DNA from 2 places in the Ideonella azotifigens genome. Region 2 is predicted to be linked to the other one. Evidence: riboswitches for the same ligand, from Rfam matches in the RefSeq annotation. Region 2 holds a riboswitch; the other holds the start of a gene.

Region 1 (5,851 bases), on a different contig from region 2:
GCCCTCTTCGCGAATCAGCCGCACCAGCTCGATCAAGGCCGTGGGCGCATTGCCGATGCCGACGATGGCGCCGTCCAGCAGGCCGTGGCGATGGGCCTGGCGCATGGCCTGCACGGCGCGCGTCGTGCCCTCGGCGGTGGCCTGGGCGATCACGTCCGCGTCGCTGATGAACTGGTGCGTGGCCATGCCGAAGTGGGCCAGCCGCGGGCGCGAGAGGCCCACGCAGATCATCTCCACGTCCGCCACCACCGGCGCGCCGCCGGCCAGCACCGCGCGCAGCCCGGCGGCCACCGCGTCGGGGTGGAAGTCGGTCAGGCCGTTGAAGTCGAAATCGGCGTTGGCGTGGATCATGCGGCGCACGATGGACCACTGGGCGGACGTGTAGAAGGCCTGCGGTCCGACCTCGGCGTCGATCACCGCAAACGAGTCGTGCTCGATCGCGCGGCCGGCCGCCGTCAGCTGCTCGGTGACGACGTTGCCGTTCGGGATCTCAGGCATGGCTGTGGCCCGCGTGGTCGTGGCCGTGCGCACGGTCGTGTGCATGCCCGTGCTCATGTGCATGGTCATGCGCCTGCGCCGGCACGTGGCCGTCGTCGTGGTGATGGTGGCCCTGGCCGTGCTCCTCGGCGAAGAGGCGGAACTTGCAGCCGTCGCAAGGCATCAGCGCTTCGGGCGCGCCGTCCAGCAGGTCGTGCACGCGCTGGTCCATCAGCCCGAAGATTTCGGGCTCGAAACCGAAGTAGTGGCCGCTGGCAAAGCGCACATGCGGGTACTGCAGGCGCAGGTGATCGATCTGCCGGCCGATGCGCTGCACCAGCGTGCCGGTGAACAGGTAATACGGCAGCACGACGATCTGCCGCATGCCCAGCAGCACCTGGCGCTGCACGACCTTTTCCAGCCGCGGCCAGGTGATGCCGGTGAAGGCCAGGTCCACCAGCTCGTGGTCAGTCTCTTCCAGCAGCCAGCGCGCCATCTTGGCCAGCTCGCCATTGGCGCCGCGGTCCGACGAGCCGCGGCCCAGCACGATCACGCCGGTGCCGGTCGGGTCTGGCATGTCCAGCGTGTTCATCGCGCTGCGCAGCTGGCGGCGGAGGATTTTCAGGATTTGTTCGCCGGCACCCAGGTGCGGCGCGTAGAGGAACTGCACGCCCGGGCTTTCGGCCCGCGCCTCGGCGATGTGCTCGGGGATCTCCATCTTCGCGTGGCCGGCCGCGTTGAGGATCAACGGCAGCACCAGCACGCGCCGGCTGCCGATTGCGGCGCGGCGCAGGCCGGCTTCCAGCATCACCTCGGCGAATTCGATGAAGCAGACCTCGATGCGCCATTCGGGGTGCCTGGCTCGCCACTGCGCGGCGAACAGCTCGATCTCGTCGTTGCCGCTGCGTTCTCTTGACCCATGCCCGATGATCAGGACCGTATCGGTCAGTGCGGCGTGGGTGTGCGCGGCGGTTTGCAGTGCGATGGGCACGATGTCGTTCATGAGGTTTCCTTCGTGGCTTCGCTCGCGCGCCGGAAGCGGTGCGTGAACGTGGCGTCGTACAGCTTGGATTTGGTGAGCTCGGCCCAGCCGCGCGCGCCCAGCGTGGGGCTGGCGATGACCATGGCCTGGCTGACGATGCCGGCCTCGCGGCACAGCTGCTTGATGGTGGCCACCGTGCCGCGCACGATGCGCTCTTCGCCCGGCCAGCTGGCCTTGTGCACCACCAGCACCGGTGCGTCTTCCGGCCAGCCGGCTTCGCGCAGGCCTGCCTCGACCTTGTGCAGCAAGGTGATGGACAGGAAGATGCACAGCGTGCAACGGTGCGCCGCCAGCTCGGCCAGCGATTCGCCGGCCGGCATGGGCGTGCGGCCCTCCACGCGGGTGAAGATCGTCGTCTGCGTGACCTCGGGCAGCGTGAAGCTTTCGACCGCCGCGGCGGCCGAGGCCATGGCCGAAGACACGCCCGGGACCACGCCGATCGGGATGCCGGCGGCGTCCAGCGGCTGCACCACCTCGATCAGCGTGCCGTACAGCGCCGGGTCGCCGGTCTGCAGGCGCAGCACGGTCGCATGGCGGCTGGCGCGCTCGGTCAGCCAGGCGACCATCTCGCCCAGCGTCATGTCCTTGGAGTCGGCGATCTCGCAGCCGGCTGGCGCCCAGCGCGTGGCGGCTTCGCTGACCAGCGAGCCGGCGAACAGGATGGCGCCAGCGCGTTCGATAAGGCCGCGGCCCTTGACCGTGATCAGGTCCGGGTCGCCCGGGCCGGCGCCAACGAACCAGACCGTGCCCGGGCGTGCGGCGGCCACAGGCCTCTCGGGTGCCGGCGCATCGGGTGCCAGGTGCATCTCGTCTTCCTCCGTCGCCCCCACCGGGCATGGCGCTGCAAAAGCGCAGGACGAAACGAAGACGAAAAACGGGGATGGACGCGCTGGAGGGCCCGGTTGCCCGGACGTGGTGGCGCATGCACCCCATCGCCCACCGCAACGGCCTGCTCACATGCGACAGGCCGGTCTCCGGGCTCGCGAGCCGCCGGGCATGCAGGTGCACGCCGGCTGGCCGCCGATCCCCTTCCCACACCCTTGATTGTCGGGCGCAGTGGTCGAAACGCCGGGCCAGGCCCGTCGCCGATCGGCTGCCAGAAACTCGCTTACCGTTGCGGGGGCAGCGCCGGAATTGGAAGAACCCTGGGGTTTCTTGCGCACCGGCTTCCCGTTTCATCTTGCCCAACCCGAAGGCCTGGCAAGACACCTGAAGCTGGTGGCAGTGTAACGGCTAGGCCGGCGCCACGGCCACCGCGCGCCGGGTGCCGAGCAACAGCAGCGCGGCCAGCACGGCAAAGCCGGCGCTGGCCAGCGGCACTGGGCTGGCATCTTCGCCCTGTACCATGAAGGACGCCACCAGCGGGCCAAACGCACTGCCCAGCAACTGCGCCGCGGGCACCAGGCCGGCCAGGCGTCCACTGGCATCGGCACGGAAGGCCAGGCCGATGTGGAAGGGCAGCATGAACAGCCAGACGAAGCCAAACACCGCGCAGGCCAGTGCAAAGGCCTGCGGCCGGCCCGGTGGCAGGCTGTGCACCGTGAGCGTGGCGGCGGCCAGCAGCGCCGAGGCCAGCGCCAGCAGCGGCAACACCGGCCAGCGGCGCACTGCCAGCGAGCCCACGCTGCCGCCGATCACCTGCATCACCAGCACGCCGGCAATCAAGGTCTGCGCGGCTTGGGCATCGAATCCTGCGGCCTGCGCCAGCGGGTCCAGGTAGGCCCAGAACGCGCCCAGCGTGGCCAGCTGCAGGAAGACCACCGCCAGCGGCAGCGCGGTGGCCAGTGACCAGCGAAAGCCCGAGGCAGCCGCCGGGGCCAGCGGCGCCAGCTTCGCCGGCTGCAGCCAGGCCAGCACGCACACCAGCGCCGACAGCAGTGCCAGCGCGACAAACGCACCCTGCCAGCCCCACGGCGGCACCACCGCCTTGGCCAGCACCAGCCCGAGCGCGGCCTGCGCCAGCGTCTGCACCACGAAAAACACGCCGCCAATGCGCGCCGGCTGGGCGCAGCGCACGATCACGCCGGTCGTGCCCCAGACCAGCACGCCTTCGGCGAGACCCGCCGCGGCGCGCACGGCGATCAGCGCGCTGTCGCCCACGGCGCGCAGCGTCAGCAGGTCCAGGGCCGCCGTAAGCAGCGCCGCAATGATGGTGATGCGCCGCAACTGCGCCCCCGGCAGCAGCGCGTCGCCCAGCACCACGCCCAGGCCGACCGCGACGATCTCGCCCATCGCCACCAGGCCCACGCCTTCCAGCGTCAACGCCTTGGCCTCCAGCAGCGCGCCCAGCACGATGGGCTGGGTGCCGATGATCAGCACCGCGATGGCGCCCACCGCCAGTGCCGCCGCGACCTGCGCCGTGGACCAGGCCTCACCTTCGTTCCGGCTCATGCTCACTCCTCCGCCATTACCCTCGTGGATCAATAGCCTTTTGCCTCTTCGGGCAACAGGGCTTGCGCAAAGCGTGCCATGGCCCGCTGCTCGTCCTTCATCAACCGGCCGTTGGCAATGGTGCGCACCAGCCACGGCAAGGGCCTGACCTTGCCGCCGGTGGCGGCAGCCAGCACAAAGGCCTTGGCGCATTTTTCGAACAGCTCGGCATTCAGCGCCAGCCGTGTCGCGGTGGCGCCCAGGCAGACGACGCGGCCTTGCAGCAACAGCGCGTTGCCGCCAGCCGCCAGGGACCGGCCCAGTTCGGCCGGGTCGTTCACGGCCGGGCCCATGCGGCCGAGGTGCCGCGCCTGTTCGTCGAAGACGGTGGGCATGGTGCCGCCAAAGTCCGGCAGGCACAGCCCGAACGGGCCGCCGCCGATGGCGATGGCGCCCACGTCCGGCCGCAGCCGGTAGATCGCCGCGTGCGTGCGGGCATCGCCTGGCCAGACGGCCGGCGCGTTGACGCCTTGCCATGCCACACTGCGCGGCATGTGGGTGCCTGTGCTGTTCCACCACATGGCTTCTTCCCCCGGCAGGCGCAGCGACAGGCTGGCGACGCTTTCGCCGACCTGGCCCATCACGCCGCGCGCCTGCAGCCGCACGAACAGCGGCCACCATGCAGCGTCCAGGTCAGACGCAGCCGAAGACATCATCGAAGCGGTTGAGGGCGTCATCGATGACCTCGTCGGTGTCGGCCAGGCTGGTGTAGATGCGGCTGCCGGCCAGCGTGACCAGGCCGTGCGCGGTGTAGGCCGCGCCCATCTCCTCCATCATGTGCTTGCGGGCCTTGGCCTCGTCCTTGGCGCGCCAGAGCTTGTAGAGGTTGCCGGTGTCCATCAACAGCACGCCCGAGGTCTGCAGGTGCACGATGGAGCCCATGTTGTAGGCCACGTAGGGCAGCGCGCGGCGCTGGATGATCTCGTCCAGCCCCTTGCGCAGCCGGTCGCCCGCACGGCCGGCCACGCCCGCCGCGTCGCAGCGCTGCGCCTCCTTCAGCGCGTAGTACCCCGCCACGCACGAGAGTGGGTTGGCCGACAGCGTGCCGCCGACAAACGCCCGCCGCGCGGTGGTGCCGATGCCACCGACCAGCAGCATCATCACGTCCTTGCGGCCGCCGATGGCGCCGGCCATCGGGTAGCCGCCGGTGAGGCATTTGCCCAGCACCGTCAGATCCGGCGTGACGCCGAAATAGGCCTGCGCGCCGCCCATGCCGAGACGAAAGCCGGTGACGACCTCGTCGAAGATCAGCAGCGCGCCGAATTCATCGCAGAGCTTGCGCACCTCGGCGTTGTAGCCAGGGTGCACCGGGCGTGTGCCGCTCTCCGGGCCCAGCGGCTCCAGCAGCACGGCCGCAGTGCCGCCGCGCAGGCGGTTCCATTGCAGTTTGCGGCGCAGCGCTTCCAGGTCGTTCGGGTGGCATTCCTGCGTATGGCCGGTCACACCGTGCGGAATGCCGACGGCCTCCATTCGGCCGGTGCCGGGCAGGCGCATGCCGTAGACCAGCTGGTCGCTCCAGCCGTGGTACGCGCCGCCAATCTTGACGATCCACTTCCTGCGCGTGTAGGCCCGCGCCAGCCGCACCGCGCCCATCACCGCCTCGGTGCCCGAGCCCAGCAGCCGCAGCATGTCCACGCCCGGCATCACGCTGCAGACCAGCTCGGCCAGCTTGACCTCGTATTCATGCAGCAGGCCGGTGACCGGGCCGCAGGCGTCCAGCACCTCGTTGACCTTCTGCCGCACCGCCGGGTGCTTGCTGCCCAGCAGCGTGGGGCCGCCGGCCTGCAGGAAATCGATGTAGCGGTTGCCGTCCACATCGGTCAGGTGCGCGCCTTCGGCCTTGGCCACGGCCAGCGGAAACGGATGGTTGAAGGCCAGGTTGTGCTGCACGCCACCGGGGAT
Region 2 (5,851 bases):
CTTCGCCGCCTGGCTCAGCATTCCCGCGGCGCTTCAGTTGCATCAGCGCATTGGCGCCAGCGCCAAGCAGGCCAGGCTGCGCAGCCTGCGAGACCATTGGGTGCAGCAGGTGCGCGGGCTGCCGGGCCTGGAGATCCTGACGCCGGACCAGCCCGGCATGGCCGCCGGCATCACCTCGTTGCGCTTCAGCGGGCGTGGCAGCGCCGCGGAGAACCAGGCCATCGTTGCCGCGCTGCACGAGCAGCATGGCGTGTTCACCGTCTGGCGCAATGGCCCTGCGCGGGGCGACGTGGTGCGGGTCACGCCGGCCATCTACACATCACGTGCCGAACTCGACCGGCTGGTCGCCGGGCTGCGCGCCTTGCTGAACTGAAAAACAGTGCCACCTCACATTGGCGTGCACAACTCCACCAGCAAGCCGTCCGGGCAGCGCAGCCAGGAGACTGTCTGGCCCCAGGGCATGGCTTGCGGTGCGGCCAGTTCCTTGCCACCGGCGGCCAGTGCGCGCTGGTGGGCCTCGGCCACGTCGTCGCAGACCAGCGCCACCTCCATGCCCAGCGGCTGTTCGGACTGGTCGGCCCGCACATGGCCACCGGGCAGGTGGCCCTCGCCAATGCTGTGCTCGGCAAACGCCAGCGTGGTGGCGCCAGTGTCCAGCTCGCCGTAGCCGCCGGATTCGTGCAGGAAGCGGCGGCCGATGCCAAACGCGCGCTCGAAGAAGTCCAGCGAGGCCTCGACCTTGCTGACGTACAGGATGGTGTAGCCAAAGCGCATCGCGCCGGGTGCTGGCATGGGACGGCTCCTTGTTTGGTTTGATGGCCAAGTCTAGAAGGACTTGTTCGACGTTGCCTCCGGTCGCGCTATCGTCTTGTTCCTTTCATGAACCTCACTCAGAGGACTTTTCCCATGCGGGTTTGCATCTTCGGCGCTGGTGCCATTGGCGGTTTCATTGGCGCACGACTGGCGGCAGCCGGCGTGGCGCAGCTCAGCGTCGTGGCCCGGGGCGACACGCTGGCGGCGCTGCAGCAGCACGGCTTTCGCCTGCGCAACCCCGACGGCTCGCTGACTCAGGCGCCGGTGCGCGCCAGCGCGACACCTGCCGAACTGGGTGAGCAGGACCTGGTGATCATTGCCGTCAAGGGCCAGGCGATGGCCGCTGCTGCGCCCGCCATCGGCCCGCTGCTGGGGCCGCAGACCGTGCTGCTGCCGGCGATGAATGGCATTCCCTGGTGGTTCTCGGCCGGCGTGCCCGAGCTGGGTGCTGCGCCGCTTGGCAGCGTGGACCCCGGTGGCCACATCGCCCAGGCCTTGCCTGTCTCGCGCATCATTGGCTGCGTGGTGCACGCCAGCACCTCGTGCCCGGAGCCCGGCCTGGTGGCGCACCAGATGGGGCAGAAGCTGATCATTGGCGAGCCGGCGGCCGGCCCGGTCACGCCGCGTGTGCAGCAGGTCGCCGAGCTGCTGCGCAGCGGTGGGCTGGAGGTGGTCGAGAGCCCCGAATTGCGGCGCGAGCTCTGGTACAAGCTGTGGGGCAACCTGACCACCAACCCGGTCTCGGCCATCACCGGCGCGACGGTGGACCTGATCATCGGCGACCCGTTGCTGCGCACCTTCTGCGCCAGCATGATGGAAGAGGCGGCGCGGGTCGGCGCGCGCATCGGCTGCAGGATCGAGCAGACCCCGGCTGACCGCCATCGCATCACCGCCAGCCTGGGCGCCTTCAAGACCTCGATGCTGCAGGACGCGGAAGCCGGCCGCACGATCGAGCTCGACGGCATCGTCGGCGCGGTGCGCGAGATCGCCCAGCGCGTGGGCGAGCCGACGCCCGGCATTGACGCGCTGCTGGGGCTGACCCGCGTCTTCGCGCAGGTGCACGGCCTGTACCCGCGCCCGCAGGGCGCCGCGTAACCCCGGTGTAAACTGACACCTGTTTGGTGCCTGGGCTGCGCTTCGTTGCGGCCCGGGGTAAACGGGAAACAGGAAGGCCAGCCTCCACGAGGCGATGCCCAACCTGTGCTGCCCCCGCAACGGTAAGTGGACGAAGCCTCGCGCAAGCTGCGCCAGCGTTTCAGCCCGTGCTCCTGGCCACTGAAGGTGAAGACCTTCGGGAAGGCCGCACGGTTGGTGCCACCAGCCCGGATACCGGCCAACAGGGGGCGCGAGCATGTTCTCGCGCCATGTAGCGGCCACCCGCGGGGAAGCAGGTGGCCGTGCTGTTGCCTTTGGCCTGCCTTGCGCCGTGCCGCGCCTGCCAAAGCGACTTCCGGAAGTTGTCCCCATGAGCCTGCGCACCGCCTTGCGCCTTTCCCATTCCTCGTCGCACGCCGCGTTGCGTGTTCCGGCCGCGCTCGCGCTGCTTCTGCAGGCACCGCTGCATGTCGCCGCGCAAACTGCGCCGGCCAGCGAGGCCAGCGACTACGTCGTGACGGCAGCCCGCAGCCAGGTCGTCACCCGCGACTCGGTGCGCCCGGTCACGGTCATCACCGCCGAAGACATCCGCCAGGCCGGTGCCGGTTCGTTGACCGACCTGCTGCGCACGATGGGGGGCGTGGAGATCACGCACAACGGCGGCCTGGGCCAGACCAGCAGCATCTTCATGCGCGGTGCCAGTTCGGACCACACGGTGCTGATCGTCGACGGCGTGCGCCTGGGATCGGCCACCTTGGGCACCGCTTCGTTCGAGTCCATTCCGCTGGCGTTGATCGAGCGTGTGGAAGTCCTGCCCGGACCGTCATCCAGCCTGTACGGCGCTGACGCCATTGGCGGCGTGATCCAGGTCTTCACGAAGAGCGCGCTGCGCTCGCCCGGCGCCACCGTTTCGCTGACCGGCGGCAGCCACAACCTGCAACAGGCCGTGGCGGGCTACGCCGGCCGCATCGGCGAACAGACCGAGCTGTCTGCCGGCATCGATTTCCTGCGCACCGATGGCATCAATGCCACCAATGCCGACAACACCTACGGCTACAACCCGGACAAGGACGGCTACCTGAACCGCGGCGGCCATGTCGGCATCACCCAGCACTTCGGGCCGGACCAGCAGGTTGCGTTGAAGCTGCTGCGCAGCGTCAGCAAGGTCCATTACGACGATGGTCCGGATCCAGACGCCGACACCCGGCAGGACAGCTACAGCACCACGGTGACGCAGACCATGGCCCTGCAGTGGTCCGGCAAACTGAGCGAGCGCTGGCAGTCCAGCGTTGTGGTGGGCCGCTCGGTCGACCTGTCGAACGACTACAGCACCTTCCCCGGCACCTTCAAGACCACGCAGCAGCAGTTTGGCTGGCTCAATCATGTGGCGCTGGCAGGTGGCACCGCCACCGCGGGCGTGGAGTTCCTGAAGCAGGAAGTCGACAGCGACACGCCTTACAACGTGACCGAGCGCACCATCCGCAGCGGCATGCTGGGTTGGCGTGGCAGCTTCGGCGCGCACTCGGTGCAGATCGACCTGCGCCAGGACCGCAACAGCCAGTTTGGCAACCACGGCACCGGCCAGCTCGGCTGGGCCTATGCGCTGGACGGCGCCAGCCGCGTGCGTGCCTCGTATGGCACCGCCTTCCATGCGCCGACGTTCAACGAGCTGTACTACCCCGGCTTCGGCACGCCAGACCTGAAGCCGGAACATTCGAAGAGCTTCGAGTTTGGTGCCGACACCCGCCTGGGTGGCGCCGACCTGACCGCCACGCTGTTCGACAACCGCATCACCGACCTGATCGAATACGCGCCGCCGGACTACCTGCCGCACAACGTCGCCAAGGCCCGCATCAAGGGCCTGGTGCTGACGGCTGGTGGCCAGATCACCCGTGACCTGCGCGCCAAGCTGAACTTCACCTGGCAGGACCCGCTGAACGAAGAGACCGACGACCAACTGCGGCGCCGCGCCCGGGTCTTCGGTGGCCTGCACCTGGTGCAGCAACTGGGCACGGCCCAGGTTGGCAGCGACCTGACCTGGGTTGGCAAGCGCTATGACGCCGACGTCGAATCCGCGGACGCGCGCATGGGGGCGTATGGCCTGGTGGACCTGTTCGCCGGCTGGGCCATCACGCCGCAATGGCGCGTCGAGGGCCGTGTCAACAACCTGGCCGACAAGCGCTACACGACGGCCCAGGGCTACAACAGCCCCGGCCGCGAAGCCCAGCTGACCTTGCGCTGGACGCCACCGTTGTGATCGGCCACTGAGCTGCGCCTGCCGCCTGCCGCCTGCCATGCTTGCCACCACCGCTCCGCCTGTACCCACAGCGCCGCGATGGCGCGGTGTGGCGGTGGTGCTGGTGCTGCACGGGCTGGTGCTGTGGGGGTGGTCCATGGCCAGCCGGTCGCGCGAGGTGGTGGTGCAGGTGGACACGCCGGCCCTGGTCATGATCCAGGTCGCCGCGAAGTCATCTGCCGTGCCCAAGGTGGCAGTGCCTGCGAAGCCTGGGAGCAGGCCCTTGCCACCGGTTGTGCCCATCCGCATGCCGCCTGCGCCACCGGCGGCCGCCATTTCAGAAGCCTTGGCCAGCACCGCCACACCCGCGCCTGCGCCAGCGGTCTCGGCCGCCAGCGCCGTGCCAGTCCTGGTGGCTGCTGCATCCGCCGCCAGTGCAGCCAATCCGGCACCTCGCCTGACCCGCGCACCTCAGCCGCTGCCTGGCAACCCGCTGCCGGTCTACCCGGAAGCGGCGCGGGAAGACGGGCTGGAAGGTCGCGTGGCGATGTGGGTCGAGGTGCAGGCCGATGGCCTGGTGGGCGAAGTGCGATGGGCGCAGACCTCCGGCACCCGGTTGCTGGACCAGGCTGCGCGGGATGCCGTGCGCCGCTGGCGGTTTGCGCCAGCGCTGCAGGCCGGCGAGCCGGTGGCGGGCCGGCTGCTGCTGACGCTGCAGTTCCGGCTGCAAGGCCCCGTGAGCTGGCTGGCCCAGGCCGAAGCGTCGCTCTGAGTTCCTCATTTCAACCAGCTTGTTTGCATGCCCTCTGCGCCTTCCACTTCATCGCCTGCCGAGTTGCACGGACCGCGCGCGCTGCGGCCGATGAGCCGCGGCCGGGCCTGGCGCATAGCGCTGGTGCTGGCCGCGCTGCTGCTGCTGGTGTTTGCCGTGGCGCTGGCCAGTGGCAGCAGCCTGCTGAGCTTCGACCAGGTGCCGCGCCTGCTGCTGTGGCCCGACGACAGCCCCGCCGCCGAGGTGCTGCACAGGCTGCGCCTGCCGCGCGCGCTGGCGGCCATGAGCACCGGCGCTTTGCTGGCAATGTCCGGTGCCTTGATGCAGGTGCTGCTGCGCAACCCGCTGGCAGACCCGTATGTGCTGGGCCTGTCCGGCGCCGCCGCGCTGGGCGCGCTGGCCATGCTGGCACTGGGCTGCGGGCTGTGGGCGGTGCAGGGCGGGGCGCTGGTCGGCGCGCTGCTGGCGGTCGCGGCAGTGTTCTTCCTTGGCCGGCATGACATGGGCCGGCTGGACGCCAGCAGCAGCCAGGACGACACGCCACGCCTGCTGTTGACTGGCGTGATGATCTCGTCCATCGCGATGGCCGGCGTGGGCCTGATCCTCAGCCTGGCGCCCGGCGAGCGGCTGCGCGGCATGCTGTTCTGGATGATGGGCGACCTGTCCGGCAGCGAGCTTTCGGGCTGGCTGCTGGCGCTGCCGGTGCTGATGTGCGCCGCGCTGCTGCCCTGGGCGCGCGATTTGAACCTGCTGCTGCGCGGCCCCGGCCCGGCGCAGATGCTGGGCGTGCCGGTGCGGCGAGTGCGCGCCATGGTCTACCTCGCGGCCTCGCTGGGCGCCGCGGTGGCGGTCTGCACCGCAGGGACCATCGGCTTTGTCGGCCTGGTCGTGCCGCATGCATTGAGGTTGCTGTTTGGCAATGACCAGCGCCTCTT

What was found. A riboswitch is a leader RNA that binds a small molecule or an ion and turns the genes downstream of it on or off. The one in region 2 is predicted to bind cobalamin.
Region 1: linked by a shared signal. The riboswitch ahead of cobM (precorrin-4 C(11)-methyltransferase) and the one ahead of LRH25_RS10440 (TonB-dependent receptor domain-containing protein) in region 2 are both predicted to bind cobalamin.

What each region holds. Positions count from the first base shown of each region.
Region 1 is NZ_JAJNKD010000007.1:169,551-175,401, reverse strand. It holds gene LRH25_RS16685 (precorrin-8X methylmutase) at 1-498, opposite strand, end outside; gene LRH25_RS16680 (sirohydrochlorin chelatase) at 491-1,480, opposite strand; gene cobM (precorrin-4 C(11)-methyltransferase) at 1,477-2,325, opposite strand; cobalamin riboswitch at 2,468-2,747, opposite strand; gene LRH25_RS33130 (MFS transporter) at 2,753-3,910, opposite strand; gene LRH25_RS16665 (hypothetical protein) at 3,940-4,626, opposite strand; gene LRH25_RS16660 (aspartate aminotransferase family protein) at 4,583-5,851, opposite strand, start outside.
Region 2 is NZ_JAJNKD010000003.1:516,994-522,844, forward strand. It holds gene LRH25_RS10425 (aminotransferase class V-fold PLP-dependent enzyme) at 1-373, shown strand, start outside; gene LRH25_RS10430 (VOC family protein) at 388-774, opposite strand; gene LRH25_RS10435 (2-dehydropantoate 2-reductase) at 907-1,908, shown strand; cobalamin riboswitch at 1,916-2,165, shown strand; gene LRH25_RS10440 (TonB-dependent receptor domain-containing protein) at 2,279-4,165, shown strand; gene LRH25_RS10445 (energy transducer TonB) at 4,203-4,916, shown strand; gene LRH25_RS10450 (FecCD family ABC transporter permease) at 4,944-5,851, shown strand, end outside.